DNA from 2 places in the Microbacterium keratanolyticum genome. Region 2 is predicted to be linked to the other one. Evidence: riboswitches for the same ligand, from Rfam matches in the RefSeq annotation. Region 2 holds a riboswitch; the other holds the start of a gene.
The links. A riboswitch is a leader RNA that binds a small molecule or an ion and turns the genes downstream of it on or off. The one in region 2 is predicted to bind thiamine pyrophosphate.

Region 1 (7,462 bases), 1.6 Mb from region 2:
TCGCGGGCATCCTCGGCGATCAGCAGGCCGCGACGTTCGGTCAGGCTGCCTTCGCGGCCGGCGAGAGCAAGAACACCTACGGCACCGGCTGCTTCCTGATCTTCAACACCGGCGAGGAGATCGTTCACTCCGAGAACGGGCTGCTGACGACGGTCGGCTACAAGCTCGGTGACGCTCCTGCGCACTACGCCCTGGAAGGCTCCATCGCCGTCACCGGGTCGCTCATCCAGTGGCTGCGCGACCAGCTGGGCATCATCCAGACCGCTCCCGAGGTCGAGGAACTGGCTCGGCAGGTGGAAGACAACGGCGGCGTCTACATCGTCCCTGCCTTCTCTGGCCTGTTCGCCCCCTACTGGAGGTCGGATGCACGCGGGGCGATCGTCGGGCTCACCCGCTTCGCGAACAAGAGCCATATCGCGCGTGCCGCTCTCGAGGCCGTCGCGTTCCAGACACGCGATGTACTCGACGCCGTCAACGCGGATGCCGGCGTCGATCTGAGCGAGCTGAAGGTCGACGGCGGGATGGTCGCGAACGACGAGCTCATGCAGTTCCAGGCCGACATGCTCGGTGTTCCGGTCGTGCGGCCGGTCGTCGCGGAGACGACAGCGCTCGGCGCGGCGTACGCGGCGGGCCTCGCGGTCGGATTCTGGCGCGACCTCGACGAGCTGTCCGCCAATTGGCAGGAAGACCGTCGCTGGGAGCCCCAGATGAATGCTGCCGAGCGTGACCGTCAGCTGCGCCTGTGGCGTAAGGCCGTCACGAAGTCGATGGACTGGGTCGACGAGGACGTCCGGTAGGTCTCACTCCTCGTCGAGCACGGCCAGAAAGGCTTGCGTCACCGTGCGGGCCGCAAGTTCTGGCCAGACCACGTACTCGATCCGCACAGGGCCATCGCTGACCGGAACCGTCACGACGCCGGGCACCTTCGTCGCCACCGCATCTGCGACGAGGGACACGGCGAGACCCGCGGCGACCAGTCCGAGCAGATGCTGCGCACTGTCCATCTCGAAGGCCACGTCTCGGGGCAGCTCGGCGGCCGCGAAGGCGGCATCGCTCTGCGCTCTCCCCGACGTTCCCGCGGGGAAGTCGGCGAACACCGCATCCCTCAGATCCGAGAGTGCGAGCTGTGCGCGAGTCGCGAGCGGGTGACCGGAGGGCAGCGCCGCGACCAGACGCTCCCGCCGCAACAGCCGCGAGGCGACACCTAGGGGCTCCACGTGCTCCCGAAGGCCCAGGAGTCCGACATCCAGGTCGCCCTGCCGCACGGCGCGGCTGATCTCGTCGCTGTTGCCCACCTGGAGCTGCACGCGGGCGTGCGGATGCGCATCACGGAAACGCACGAGCACCCGTGGCACGTCCACAGCCACCACGGTCGGAATGACGCCGAGGCGAAGTGTTCCCGTCACACGTCCGGCGACGGCCGTCGCATCCTCCACCGCTTTCTCCGCGGCCGCCAGCGCCACGCGTGCCGACGCGACGAACGCCTCCCCGGACTCCGTGAGGCGCACGCTTCTGCTCGTCCGCGCGAAGAGCCGTTCGCCGATCGTCCGCTCGAGTGCCGCGATCTGGTGGCTGAGCGCCGACTGCGTGACGTGACAGCGTTCGGCGGCTCGAGTGAAACTCCCGGTCTCCGCGACCTCGACGACGTATCTCATCTGCTGCAGTTCCACGGATACATGATCTCTCCTCATGAAAGAGATGACAACAATGCGTTGTACTCATCGCCAATCGACAGCGAGGCTGAACATATGAACCGCGCCTCCACGATCGCTCTCACCGCGCTCGCCCCGATCACCTGGGGCACCACGTACCTTGTGACCACGGAGATGCTTCCAGCGGGACATCCGCTCTTCGCCGCGCTCATCCGTGCACTGCCTGCGGGCCTCATCGCGCTCGCGATCGGCCGCGCACTGCCCCAGGGCACGTGGTGGTTTCGGGCCGGAGTCCTCGGCATCCTGAACATCGGAGCCTTCTTCCCCCTGCTCTTTCTCGCAGCGGAGAGGCTCCCGGGCGGCGCCGCGGCGGCCGTGGCCGGGGTACAGCCCCTGATCCTTCTGCCTCTGGGAGCGCTCGTGCTGCAGGATCGCCCCCGCATCACCGCAGTGATCGCCGCAGCAGCAGGAACGACCGGCGTCGCCCTCATCGTGCTCGGACCGGCCTCACGCCTGGACACGCTCGGCATCGTCGCCGCGATCGCGGGCGTCGGCGCGACGGCTGCAGGCATCATCCTCACGAAGAAATGGGGACGACCTCCGCGCGTCGGTGCGGTCGCCTACGCAGGATGGCAGCTCACGGCAGGAGGATTGTTTCTGCTCCCGCTGACACTAGGGTTGGAGGGTGTGCCGCAGACGATCGATACCCCTGCGGTCGTCGGCTACGTGTGGCTCGCCGCTGTCGGCGGATTCGCCTCGTACACCCTGTGGTTCCGTGGAATCCAGCTGCTCCCGGTCGTGATCCCCGGGCTGCTCGTGCTTCTCTCGCCCATCGTCGCCACCCTGCTGGGCGTCTTCGTCGCGGGTGAGTCGTTCACCATCATTCAGGGCCTGGGGCTGGCACTCGTCGCCGCAGCTCTCATCGCCGGACCGTTCGCGGCGCGGCGGTCATCCGCACACGCGGCGCTGGTCGCCGCACGCCCCTGAGTCAGTTCTTCCCGAAGAGCTTCTGGATCTCGGCGAGGTCGGCCTCAGTCGGCGCCTTGGCTCCGCCGAGACCGAAACCCGAACCGGTCGGCGTGGAGGCCGCCGCGATACCGGAGTTCTCGGCGGCGCGCTTGGCGGGGTTGCCCGAGCGGGATGCACCCTTGCTCTTCGCCCCCTTCTTTCCGCGCTTCGCCGAGGCACCGGGGCGCCCCATTCCGGGCATCGGGCCCATACCGGGGATGTTCGGGGTGCCGCCGCGCGCGACCGTCTTCATCATCTTCGCGGCCTGCTCGAAGCGGGCGACGAGCTGATTGACGTCGGTGACGGTCATGCCCGAACCACGGGCGATGCGCAGACGACGCGAACCGTTGAGAACCTTGGGGTTTCGGCGCTCCCCCGGCGTCATCGAGCGGATGATCGCCTCGGTGCGGTCGATCTCGCGCTCATCGAAGTCGTCGAGCTGCTGCTTCATCTGCCCCATACCCGGGAGCATCCCGAGCATCTTCTTCATGGAGCCCATCTTCTTGAGCTGCTGCATCTGCTCAAGGAAGTCCTCCAGCGTGAAGGTCTCGGTCGCGAGCTTCTCGGCGAGCTTCTCCGCCTCGGCCTCGTCGAAGGCACTCTGCGCCTGCTCGATGAGGGTGAGGATGTCACCGAGGTCGAGGATGCGACTCGCCATGCGGTCGGGGTGGAAGGGCTCGAGGTCGCCGAGGGCTTCACCGGTCGACGCGAAGATGATCGGGCGGCCGGTGACGGATGCGACCGAGAGCGCGGCACCACCGCGCGCGTCGCCGTCGAGCTTCGACAGGACGACGCCCGTGAAGTCGACGCCCTCCTGGAAGGCCTTCGCCGTGTTCACGGCGTCCTGACCGATCATCGCGTCGATGACGAAGAGGACCTCATCGGGCTGCACGGCAGCGCGGATGTCAGCGGCCTGCTTCATGAGCTCGGCGTCGACACCGAGGCGACCGGCGGTGTCGATGATGACGACGTCGTGCTGGTGGCGACGGGCGTGCTCGACGCCGTCGCGGGAGACCTTGACGGGATCGCCGATGCCGTTGCCCGGTTCCGGCGCGTAGATCGTGGCGCCCGCCTGCTCCGCGACGACCTGCAGCTGGTTCACGGCGTTCGGACGCTGGAGGTCAGCGGCGATGAGGAGTGGGGTGTGTCCCTCGCCCTCGAGCTGCTTCGCGAGCTTTCCGGCGAACGTCGTCTTACCGGATCCCTGGAGACCGGCGAGCATGATGACCGTCGGCGGGGTCTTCGAGAACTCCAGACGGCGCTGTTCACCGCCGAGGATCGAGATGAGCTCTTCGTTGACGATCTGCACGACCTGCTGGGCCGGGTTCAGAGCCTTGTTGACCTCATCGCCGAGTGCGCGCTCGCGCACCTTGGCGGTGAAGTCCTTGACGACGGCGAGCGCGACGTCAGCGTCGAGCAGCGCACGACGGATCTCGCGGACGGTGCCGTCGACGTCAGCCGGGGTGAGCTTGCCCTTCGTGCGCAGGTTGCGGAAGGTCTCGGTAAGCCGATCGGAAAGCGTGCCAAAGGTAGCCATGGTGCTTCTGATTCTAGAGGAGCATTCGGCCGGTCACGGAGTCCGGGCTCGGCGCGACGCCATGCTAGCGTGCCTGTGACCACACGGGGGCCCACGCATGGGCTGAGATCGGGCTGACGCGGCCTGCGACCGTCGAACCTGTCCGGGTAATGCCGGCGAAGGAAGTGAGCCTCATATGAGCACGTCTGTTGCGTCCCGTTCTCTGTCTTATGTCGCGGATGTGGAGCACGACATCCGCGTTCCGGTGACGGAGATCTCCCTGGACGATTCGCCCGGCGGCGAGCCCAATGCTCCCGTGCAGGTGTACCGCACGGCTGGCGCCGGAAGCGATCCGCTGGTCGGCCTGCCGCGACTCCGGGCCGAATGGATCGAAGCGCGCGGCGACACCGAGAGCTACGCGGGTCGCGAGCGCACGCTGCTCGACGACGGTCGCGCGGCGGTCCGGCGTGGAAGCGCGTCGGAGGAATGGCTGGGAGAACGCCCCGTGCCGCGGCGTGGCCGAGAGGGCAGGCGTGTCACCCAGATGCACTACGCCCGCCGGGGGCTGATCACTCCCGAGATGCGCTTCGTCGCTCTGCGGGAGGGCTGCGATGTCGAACTCGTGCGCAGCGAGATCGCGGCGGGCCGCGCCATCCTGCCGAACAACATCAACCACCCCGAGTCCGAACCGATGATCATCGGCAAGGCGTTCCTCGTGAAGATCAATGCGAACATCGGCAACTCCGCCGTCACGAGTTCGATCGCAGAAGAGGTCGACAAGCTGCAGTGGGCGACCCAGTGGGGCGCGGACACCGTCATGGATCTCTCGACGGGCGATGACATCCACACAACGCGCGAGTGGATCATCCGCAACTCCCCCGTTCCGATCGGCACGGTGCCGATCTACCAGGCGCTCGAGAAGGTCGACGGCCAGGCGCACAAGCTCACCTGGGAGATCTTCCGCGACACGGTCATCGAGCAGTGCGAGCAGGGCGTCGACTACATGACGATCCACGCCGGTGTTCTGCTGCGCTACGTGCCTCTGACGGCAGATCGCGTCACCGGAATCGTCTCCCGCGGCGGCTCGATCATGGCCGGATGGTGCCTCGCCCATCACCAGGAGAACTTCCTCTACACGCACTTCGATGAGCTGTGCGAGATCTTCGCGCGCTACGACGTCGCCTTCTCGCTCGGCGACGGGCTGCGCCCCGGATCCGTCGCTGACGCGAACGATGCCGCCCAGTTCGCGGAGCTCGACACCCTCGCCGAGCTCACAGCCCGCGCGTGGGAGTACGACGTGCAGGTCATGGTCGAAGGTCCGGGACACGTGCCGTTCCACCTCGTGCGCGAGAACGTCGAGCGTCAGCAGGAGCTCTGCAAAGGCGCTCCCTTCTACACGCTCGGACCGCTGGTCACCGATGTCGCCCCGGGCTACGACCACATCACCTCCGCGATCGGCGCGACGGAGATCGCCCGCTACGGCACCGCGATGCTCTGCTATGTCACCCCGAAGGAGCATCTCGGGCTGCCGAACAAGGACGATGTGAAGACGGGCGTCATCACGTACAAGATCGCCGCCCACGCCGCAGACCTCGCGAAGGGACATCCGGGAGCGCAGGAGCGCGACGACGCGCTCTCCAAGGCGCGCTTCGAGTTCCGCTGGCGCGACCAGTTCGCGCTCTCGCTCGACCCCGACACCGCGGAGGCGTTCCACGACGAGACCCTGCCCGCGGAGCCTGCGAAGACCGCGCACTTCTGCTCGATGTGCGGGCCGAAGTTCTGCTCGATGCGCATCAGTCAGGACATCCGCAAGGAGTTCGGCTCGGCCGCCGATCAGACGACGATCGCCGCCCGCGAGGGGATGCAGGAGAAGAGCCGTGAGTTCCGCGCCACCGGCGCCCAGGTGTATCTCCCGACCCCTGCCGTGCGTTAGCCGCAGCATGGCTGATCCGCGCCGCCGGTAGGACAGCGGCGCGGGTCAGCCCCAGGGAAGATCGTGGATGCTTCTCAGGGCTTCGTCGAACTGGGCTTCCAGCGACGCGTGCCCGGCGCCGCGCTCTGCCCAGACCCGCAGCGAGGAGAGGACGGCCGCTGCGATCGCGGCTCCGAGAATGTCAGAGCGAATCGCTCCGATGCCCGAGGTGCGCGCGGCGGCCGAGACGGCCGAGGCGATGCGCGCGTGGCGCAGGCCGGTGTCACGCAGCAGCTCGTCTTCCAGCCCCATGGCGGCCGCATTGCCGAGCGCGAGGGTCAGCGGATCAGGGGCGAGATCGGTGAGCACCGGTTCCAGTGCGGCACGGACACGCGGACCGTCTGCATCCGCCCCCAACGCATTCAGAGCGGCCAATGCGACGTCGATGCGGGCATCGAGACCCGACCACAGCACATCGCTCTTGCTGGCGAAGTAGTTGAAGAAGCTGGAGCGGCTGACGCCGGCCCGCTGCGTGATGTCGGCGACGGAGGTTGCGTCGTAACCCTGCTCCAGAAAGAGCTCACAGGCTGCCTCGGCCAGCGTCTCGCGTGAGGACGCGCGGGGTCGCCCCGTTCGTGCGTTCGTCATACCGCTAACGTACTGCGCCTGCGTCGACATCCACCTGCGCAGATGTATTCTTAGACGCGGTTCAACAAATCCGGTTCTAAGGAGCGCGCATGCTCGACATCGTCACCGCGGGCCTGGCCCCGCATTTCGTGCCGTACCTCGACGGGTGGGCCCTGCAGCGAGATGTGCACGCGCAGGTCGTCGCCGGAACCCGGCCTGACACCCTTCTCCTCCTCGAGCACGACGCCGTCTACACCGCAGGCAAGCGCACCGAGTCGCACGAGCGTCCGCAGGACGGCACACCGGTGGTCGACGTCGACCGTGGCGGAAAGATCACCTGGCATGGCCCGGGTCAGCTCGTGGGCTACCCGATCGTGCGGCTGCCTGAACCCGTCGATGTGGTCGCGCACGTGCGGCGCCTGGAGCGGATCCTCATCGACATCCTTGCTCCGCTCGGCGTCGATGGCTACCAGGTCGACGGGCGCAGCGGCGTATGGGTGCGCCGGCCGCTCTCCGAAGACAAGGTCGCAGCGATCGGCGTGCGCGTGCAGCGCGGTGTCACGATGCACGGCTTCGCTCTGAACTGCAACAACACCCTCGCCGGGTTCCGCGGGATCATCCCGTGCGGCATCACGGATGCCGGGGTCACCACGATCAGCGAGATCATCGGGGCAGACCTCGCACCTGCAGATATCGCAGATGCGGTGTCGTCGGCCTTCGCGACCGCCTACGCGACGGAGGCGGCAG
Region 2 (7,462 bases):
GCTGGAGGAGGCGCTGCGGGCGCTGCTGTAGGCGCCCGTGCCCCCGCGAGAAACCATTTCCCGCACGAAACACGACGTGTGCCATGGTTTCTCGCGCAGAATATGGTTTCTCACGGGCTAGGGTCGTCCGGTGAGCATTCCCGTCCCGTCCCTGCCCGTCCCCGCGCTCGTGCGCCACCTTGCGGGCGACGCCGCACTCACCCCTGTATGGGAGAACGGGATCGGCGGGCTCACCTTCCGCACCGACGACGGGCGCTACATCAAGTGGGGCCCGCACGATCCCGAAGCGAGCATGCGCGACGAAGCTGAGCGCATGCGATGGGCGCGGCACTGGATCACGGTCCCCGAGGTGCTCACGCAGGGAGAGGATGCCACGCACGAGTGGCTCGTGACCCGCGCGATCCCCGGGTACAGCGCCGTCGATCCGCGATGGAAGGACGAACCGGCGACGACGGTGCGCGCCGTCGGCGAAGCCCTGCGGATGCTGCACGACGCTCTTCCCGTCGACGAGTGCCCCTGGGAGTGGAGCGTCGCCAGCAGAATCGCGCGGGCAGAAAGCTGGGGTGCCGAGATTCCGGATGCCCTGCGCGACGCCCCTCCCATCGACAAACTCGTCGTCTGCCGCGGCGACGCCTGCCTGCCGAACACTCTGCTGGACGACGCCGGGCGCGGCACCGCGCACGTCGATCTCGCCGCTCTGGGAACCGGCGACCGCTGGGCCGACATCGCCGTCGCCTCGATGAGCACCCTGTGGAACTTCGGCCCCGGGTGGGAAGACACGCTCATCGAGGCCTACGGCGTCGAACCCGACCGTGAACGACTCGCGTACTACCGCGACCTGTGGAACGCCGGCTGACGACCGTTCAGCGCCGGGAACTGCTGCCGGCGGATGCAGCACGATCGACGTCGCGCTGCCGGCCGGCCTGAGGCCCCTGCCGTCACCTATCCCGCGACGGACGGGCCCAGGATGAAGTTCCAGGTCCCGAAGACGACTGCCGCCGAGAGCGCAGCAGTCGGGATCATCACCGCGACCAGGAGCAGGATCGTGTCGCCGCGACCCCACCGGGACGGACGCGCCCACGTGCGTCGACCGCGTCCCCCGAAGCCGCGGGCCTCCATGGCGGTCGCGAGCGACGAACCACGGCGGATGGCGAGGACGAAGAGGGCGAAGGCCATGCCCAGGCCCCTGCGGATGCGCCCCTCGTCGGCGACGCCCCGTGCGCGACGGGCAAGCGCGAGCGCCCGCCAGTCGTCGGCGAGGAGACCGAGCATCCGGAGCCCTGCGAGCGCACCGATCACGAATCGTGCGGGCAGGCGCAGACGCTGAGCGAGATCGTCGGCAAGGTTGGTCGGGTCGACGGTGGAGAACAGCACGACGGCAGGCAAGCCGATCGCCAGCACGCGCAGGGCTGTCGCCGCCGCGAGCGAAAGAGATCCTTCGCTCACGCGCATCACGAGCCACTCGAAGTAGATCGTGCCGCTCGTTGCGCCGTACAGCGCGATCGTCGCGGCACTGAGGGGGGCAGCGATCCAGAGCACGGCGGTCCGCAGCCAGAACTCACGCGGGCGCAGACCCGACATCAGCAGCAGCGGTACAGACAGCAGCAGGGCGACCGACGCCGAGAGCACGTCGATCGACAGGATAAGCGGTACCGAGATGAGCAGCGCGGCCGCAAGCTTCGCGAGTGCGCTGCGTGGCGCAATCGGTCCGGTGCGCACCACACGGCCGGTGTCGTGCGAGAGCAGGTCGGTCATGCCCCCACCTCAATCCGACGCGCGTGCAGTGCACGCAGCACCTGCTCATCGTGCGAGATCACCACGACGGCGGCACCCTCGTCGCGCAGACGGGCGATGATGCCGACGAGTTCCGCCCAGGTCTTCGCGTCCTGCCCGAACGTCGGTTCATCCAGTACGAGCACACGAGGGCGCGTCGCGAGGGCGGCGGCGACCGTGAGTCGGCGCTTCTCGCCACCGGAGAGCGTGTACGGATTCGCGGCGGCGAGTGCGGTGAGCCGCAGACGCTCGAGGAGGTCATCGACGCGCGCGTTGACTTCGTCCTCGGGCAGGGCGAGCGCCCTCGGACCGACCGCCAGCTCCTCACGCACCGTGCGCGCGAGGAGCTGGTGCTCCGGGCTCTGTAGCACGGTGCCGATGCGCGTGAGCAGGGCACGCGAGGTCCATCGGATCGGGTCGCCCTTGGCACCCTCCGCTAAAACCGCGGATGCCTCGACCCGCCCCGTCTCCGGTGCGATCAACCCGGCCAGGGTGAGACCGAGCGTCGACTTCCCGGCTCCGTTGCGGCCGACGATCCCGATGGCCTCGCCCGCGCGCACGGTCAGCTCGAAGGGGCCGGCGACCGGAACGCCGCGTCGCCGCGCCACGACGAGGTCACGCGTGCGCAGCAGCTCCTCCCCCGGTGTGGCGGCGGGCGGGGGCGGAACGGCGGGCGGATGCCCCGGCACCCACACTCCCGCAGCGGCGAGTTCTGCTCCCCGGGCGCCGAGCACGGCCTTCGGCGTGCCATCCGCGTGCACGACCGTCGTCTCGCCTTCCGTCCCGAGCACGATCACCCGATCGACGAGATCCAGCCAGGCGTCGATGCGGTGCTCGATCACGACGAGCGTCGCGCCCGTGGCATCCAATGCCGCCGCGACCGCATCGCGCACCTCGGTGACACCCTCCGGGTCGAGGTTCGCCGTCGGTTCATCGAGCAGGATCGCACCGGGCCGCATCGCCAGCACTCCCGCCAACGCGAGCCGCTGCTTCTGCCCTCCGGACAGCGTGGCGGTCGACCGGTCGAGCGGCAGATCGAGCCCGACCGCGTCGAGCGCAGCGTCCACCCGCGGCCAGATCTCGTCTCGCGGGACGCCCAGGTTCTCGCATCCGAACGCCACGTCGTCCCCGACGCGCTCCAGAATCGTCTGCGTGTCCGGATCCTGCAGAACCATACCGACCCGGCCGTGGGCCTGTGCGGCAGGCACCCCGTCGACGAGCAGAGCGCCGAGCTCTTCTCCCTCATCCGCGCCGCCGAGCACACCGCCCAACCCCTGCAGGAGAGTCGACTTGCCCGATCCCGAGGCGCCGAGCAGCAGCACGCGCTCCCCCGGTTCGATCCGCAGCGTCACCTCGCAGAGCGCCCACCGATGCCGGGTCGCATAGCGCCAGCCCCAGGCCTGCGCCTCGAGCGCGGCTGGGGTCGGCGCCGCCGCACCGCCCATGATCAGACCCGGGCGGTGGCCGCCCGCCCGGAGGCGAAGCGGTTGAGTGCACCGGTCGCCGCGAGACCGCGCGCGATCAGCCAGGCCCCGAGGCCCGCGATGAGGGCGCCGGAGACCGTGGTCGAGGCGATGTAAACCGTCGTGAACAGGGTGTCGGCACCCGCGTACCAGAGGATGCGGTCATTGATGCCACAGGCGAGTCCCGCACCGGCACCCGCGAGGATCGCGACCGGCAGACGCCACACGCCGTACAGGAAGATGAGGAAGATCAGCTCGGCGCCGAGACCCTGAACGACGCCGGAGACGATAGTGAGCGGCCCCCACTGGTTTCCGATCAGGGCGGAGATGACCGCAGCGACGAGCTCGGTGTACAGCGCCGCACCCGGCTTGCGGATGATGAGCCCACCCAGCACGCCGGCGATCAGCCACGGACCGGCCAGCAGCCCCTGAAGGCCTGGCAGCAGCGGCTTGAGCAGGGTGCTCGGCGCCTCGTATCCGACGTTCCAGAGCAGGAAGATCACCGCACAGGCGACGGCGATGACGCTCGCGACGACGATGTCGACGACGCGCCAGCGCCAGAGTTCCGGACGACCGAGGCCGAGACGTGTGGGCGTGACAGTAGACATTGTTTCTCCTCCCTGCGCTGGCATGACCCAGATCAGGTTCGACGGTCGAAGCGCTTTTCGCTTCCTCTCAGCCCGGATCACCGGACTCCCGTGGTGTTGAGGTCATCATATCCCGCCGCGCATGGCCGCAGACCGCGCGTGCAGACGACACAAGGGACACGTCCATTACGTTAGGACGGTGACCACCGACACTCCCGAGGCTGCGGCTGACCCCGCAGCTGCGCCTCGCATGGACGCTCCCGCCAGCGCCGATGCTCCCGGGACCCGCGCCGCGCTGCGCGCGCAGCAGACGGGAGAGTTGCCGACCCTCGTGCCTGCGGGCCCACCCGCAACCGCCCCGGCCTCTGCCGGACGTCCCGCGCTGAGCTGGATCGACGTCGCTGCCGTTGCGGCAGGCTCCACGCCCACGCCGCCGGCTCCCCTGACCGGCGCTGCCGCCGGTCCCGCGCTGACCGCCGGGGCTCCGCGGCGCTCGTTCCTGCGATCGGGAGTCCTGCCGCCGCTCGCCGTGTTGGCAACGACCGGCATCGTCTATGCCTCCGCCATGGCGCTCTGGCCCCTACACGAGGTGGCGCCGACGATCGACGCCGCGACCTACGCACCCGAGTCCGCCGCACTCGCGACCATCACGTGGCCGGCCGTCGGCAGCGCCGCTGTGGGGATCGAGGGCCTCTCTGCCGTGGCGTCAACGGAGGACGCGGCGCCCATGGCCTCGATCACCAAGGTCGTCACGGTTCTCGCCGCGCTGGAGCGCATGCCGCTCGGCCTGGGTGAGCAGGGACCCTCGTTCGCGTTCACGAGCAATGACAGCGAAGTCCATTGGGACTACCGGCGTGATGACCAGTCGGCACTCGACGTGCCGATTGACGGGACGCTCACTCAGTACCAGCTGTTCCAGGGCATCCTGCTCGGGTCGGCGAACAACTACGCCGATCGCCTGTCGGACGACATCTGGGGTTCCGATTCCGAGTTCGTGATCGCGGCAACGGCGTGGCTCCGCGATCGCGGAGTCACCGACATTCAGCTGGAGAACCCGTCCGGCATCGGCTGGGGCAACACGGCGACGCCGCGCGCGCTCCTGCAGCTCGCCGCTCTCGCGGAGAGCAACCCCGTCATCGCGGAGATCGTGGCGACCAAGGAGGCGGATATCCCCGGTGCGGGTCTCGTGACCAACACGAACAAGCTCGTACTGGAGGATCCGGGCGTGATCGGTGTCAAGACCGGCACAATCGGCGAAGATCCGGACATTCTCTACAACCTGCTGTCCGCGAAGGACATCGAGATCGATGGGACGACCGTGCGCGTGTACGCGTCCGTACTCGGGCAGGCTGATGGTGAGCAGCGCGTCGCCGCGAGCCGCTCGTTGTTCACAGAGGTCGAGGCCGCGCTGAAGGCGCAGCCGCAGACTGTCGCGAAGGGCGACGTGCTGGGCACGGTGCGGACGATGTGGGGCGCGGAGGTCCCCGTGGTCGCTGCGAAGGATGCCCGGGTCGTGCTGTGGAACGGTGCGGTCGCATCGACGGCGGGCTCTTACGCTCTCGGGGAGGACTGGACGCAGGGCGCGGATGCGGGGTCGCTGACGGTCACGGGCCCCCTCGATGACACGACGGTCGCGGCGGAGCTTGCGGAGGACATCGATGGCCCCTCCTTCTGGTGGCGACTGACCCACCCGCTGGAACTTCTGGGAATCGACGCACAGTAGCCGCATACGACAGCGGGTCCGCCCCCCGAAGGGACGGACCCGCTGTCGCGTTGGTGTGTGCCGGAGCGGCTCAGGCGCCGGTCGGGCTCTCGCCCCTGCCGCCGGATGGGGACGTCTCAGAGGCGGCGACCCCGACTTGCTCGACATCGACCGCGTCGCCTGCGACCAGAACCGGTGCCGACTCCGTGAGCGGATCTTCGACATCGGACGCCTGCTCGAACTGCGACTGGTACAGACGCCAGTAGGCGCCCTTCGCGGCGATGAGCTCTTCGTGGTTGCCCTTCTCGACGATGTCGCCGTGCTCCATCACGAGGATGAGGTCGGCGTCGCGGATCGTCGACAGACGGTGCGCGATCACGAAGGATGTACGGCCCTCTCGCAGCGCCGCCATGGCGTGCTGCAGCAGCAGTTCGGTGCGGGTGTCGACGGCGCTCGTGGCCTCATCGAGGATGAGGATCGAGGGCTGCGACGCGAACGCGCGCGCGATCGTGATGAGCTGGCGCTCGCCGGCCGAGACGTTCGAGGCGTCCTCTTCGAGGACCGTGTCGTACCCCTCGGGCAGCGAGTGCACGAAGCGATCGACGTATGTCGCCGCGGCAGCCTGCTGGATCTCCTCGTCGCTGGCCGCCTCGTTGCCGTACCGGATGTTGTCACGGATGCTGCCCGCGAACAGCCACGGGTCCTGCAGCACCATGCCCGTGCGCGAACGCAGGTCGTGGCGGGTCATCTCGGAGATGTCCTGCCCGTCGAGCAGGATGCGCCCGCCGTTCAGTTCGTAGAACCGCATGATCAGGTTGACGAGCGTGGTCTTGCCCGCCCCCGTCGGTCCGACGATCGCGACGGTCTGCCCCGGTTCGACCCGGAACGAGAGGTCGCGGATGAGCGGACGCGCAGGATCGTACGCGAACTCGACGTGTTCGAACTCGATGACGCCACGGCCACCTGTCACAGTCGGCGCGTTCTCGGCATCCGCGTCCTGTTCCTCGGAGTCGAGGAAGTCGAACACGCGCTCGGCCGATGCGGTACCCGACTGCACGACCGCTGCCATGCCGCCCAGCTCGCTCAGCGGCTGGCTGAACTGCTGCGAATACTGGATGAACGCCTGAACGTCACCCAGGCGCAGGTTGCCGCCGGCGACCATGAGGCCACCGAGCACGGCGATGCCGACGTAGGTGAGGTTTCCGACGAAGGTCATCGCGGGCATGATGATGCCCGAGAGGAACTGCGCCTTGAAGCTCGCCTCGAAGAGCTCGTCGTTCTCGTGCTGGAAGCTCTCGAGGGCTTCCTTCTCGCGTCCGAACACCTTCACGAGCGCGTGACCCGAGAACGCCTCTTCGACGCGGGCGTTGAGGCGACCGACCTTTCGCCACTGCAGGCCGAAGGCCTTCTGCGAACGCGGACCGATGATGCCGAAGATGACGCCCATGAGCGGCAGAGACACCAGGGCGACCAGGGCCAGCTGCCACGAGATCGAGAACATCATGATCAGGACGCCGACGACCGTGAGAACCGCGGTGAGTGCGCCGGACAGCGACTGCTGCATGGTCTGCGTGATGTTGTCGATGTCGTTCGTGACGCGCGAGATCAGCTCACCACGCTGCACCTTGTCGAAGTACGACAGGGGAAGACGGTTGATCTTCGCCTCGACGTCTTCGCGCAGGCGCCACATGGTGCGGACCATGATCACGTTGATGACGTAGCCCTGGATCCAGCTGAGCAACGCCGACGCGACGTAGATCGCGAGCACCGCGATGATGATCCAGCGCAGGGCTTCCAGGTCGACGCCGGCGCCGACCGTGAAGTCCTTCATCGCGCCGATCATGTTGGCGAAGTCGTCTTGCCCCGCGGAGCGGAGCATCTCGACGACCTGCGCCTGCGTCATTCCCTCGGGAAGACCGGGCACGCCGTCGGGGAAG

Region 1: linked by a shared signal. The riboswitch ahead of thiC (phosphomethylpyrimidine synthase ThiC) and the one ahead of JOD62_RS08750 (ECF transporter S component) in region 2 are both predicted to bind thiamine pyrophosphate.

The regions. Positions count from the first base shown of each region.
Region 1 is NZ_JAFBBQ010000001.1:187,584-195,045, forward strand. Features, by position in the region: gene glpK (glycerol kinase GlpK) at 1-797, shown strand, start outside; gene JOD62_RS00945 (LysR family transcriptional regulator) at 801-1,670, opposite strand; gene JOD62_RS00950 (EamA family transporter) at 1,749-2,639, shown strand; gene ffh (signal recognition particle protein) at 2,641-4,197, opposite strand; TPP riboswitch at 4,271-4,378, shown strand; gene thiC (phosphomethylpyrimidine synthase ThiC) at 4,373-6,109, shown strand; gene JOD62_RS00965 (TetR/AcrR family transcriptional regulator) at 6,155-6,736, opposite strand; gene lipB (lipoyl(octanoyl) transferase LipB) at 6,826-7,462, shown strand, end outside.
Region 2 is NZ_JAFBBQ010000001.1:1,824,366-1,831,827, reverse strand. Features, by position in the region: gene JOD62_RS08770 (DUF488 domain-containing protein) at 1-31, shown strand, start outside; gene JOD62_RS08765 (aminoglycoside 3'-phosphotransferase) at 131-856, shown strand; gene JOD62_RS08760 (energy-coupling factor transporter transmembrane component T family protein) at 943-1,755, opposite strand; gene JOD62_RS08755 (ABC transporter ATP-binding protein) at 1,752-3,218, opposite strand; gene JOD62_RS08750 (ECF transporter S component) at 3,221-3,844, opposite strand; TPP riboswitch at 3,837-3,946, opposite strand; gene JOD62_RS14880 (D-alanyl-D-alanine carboxypeptidase family protein) at 4,023-5,546, shown strand; gene JOD62_RS08740 (ABC transporter ATP-binding protein) at 5,617-7,462, opposite strand, start outside.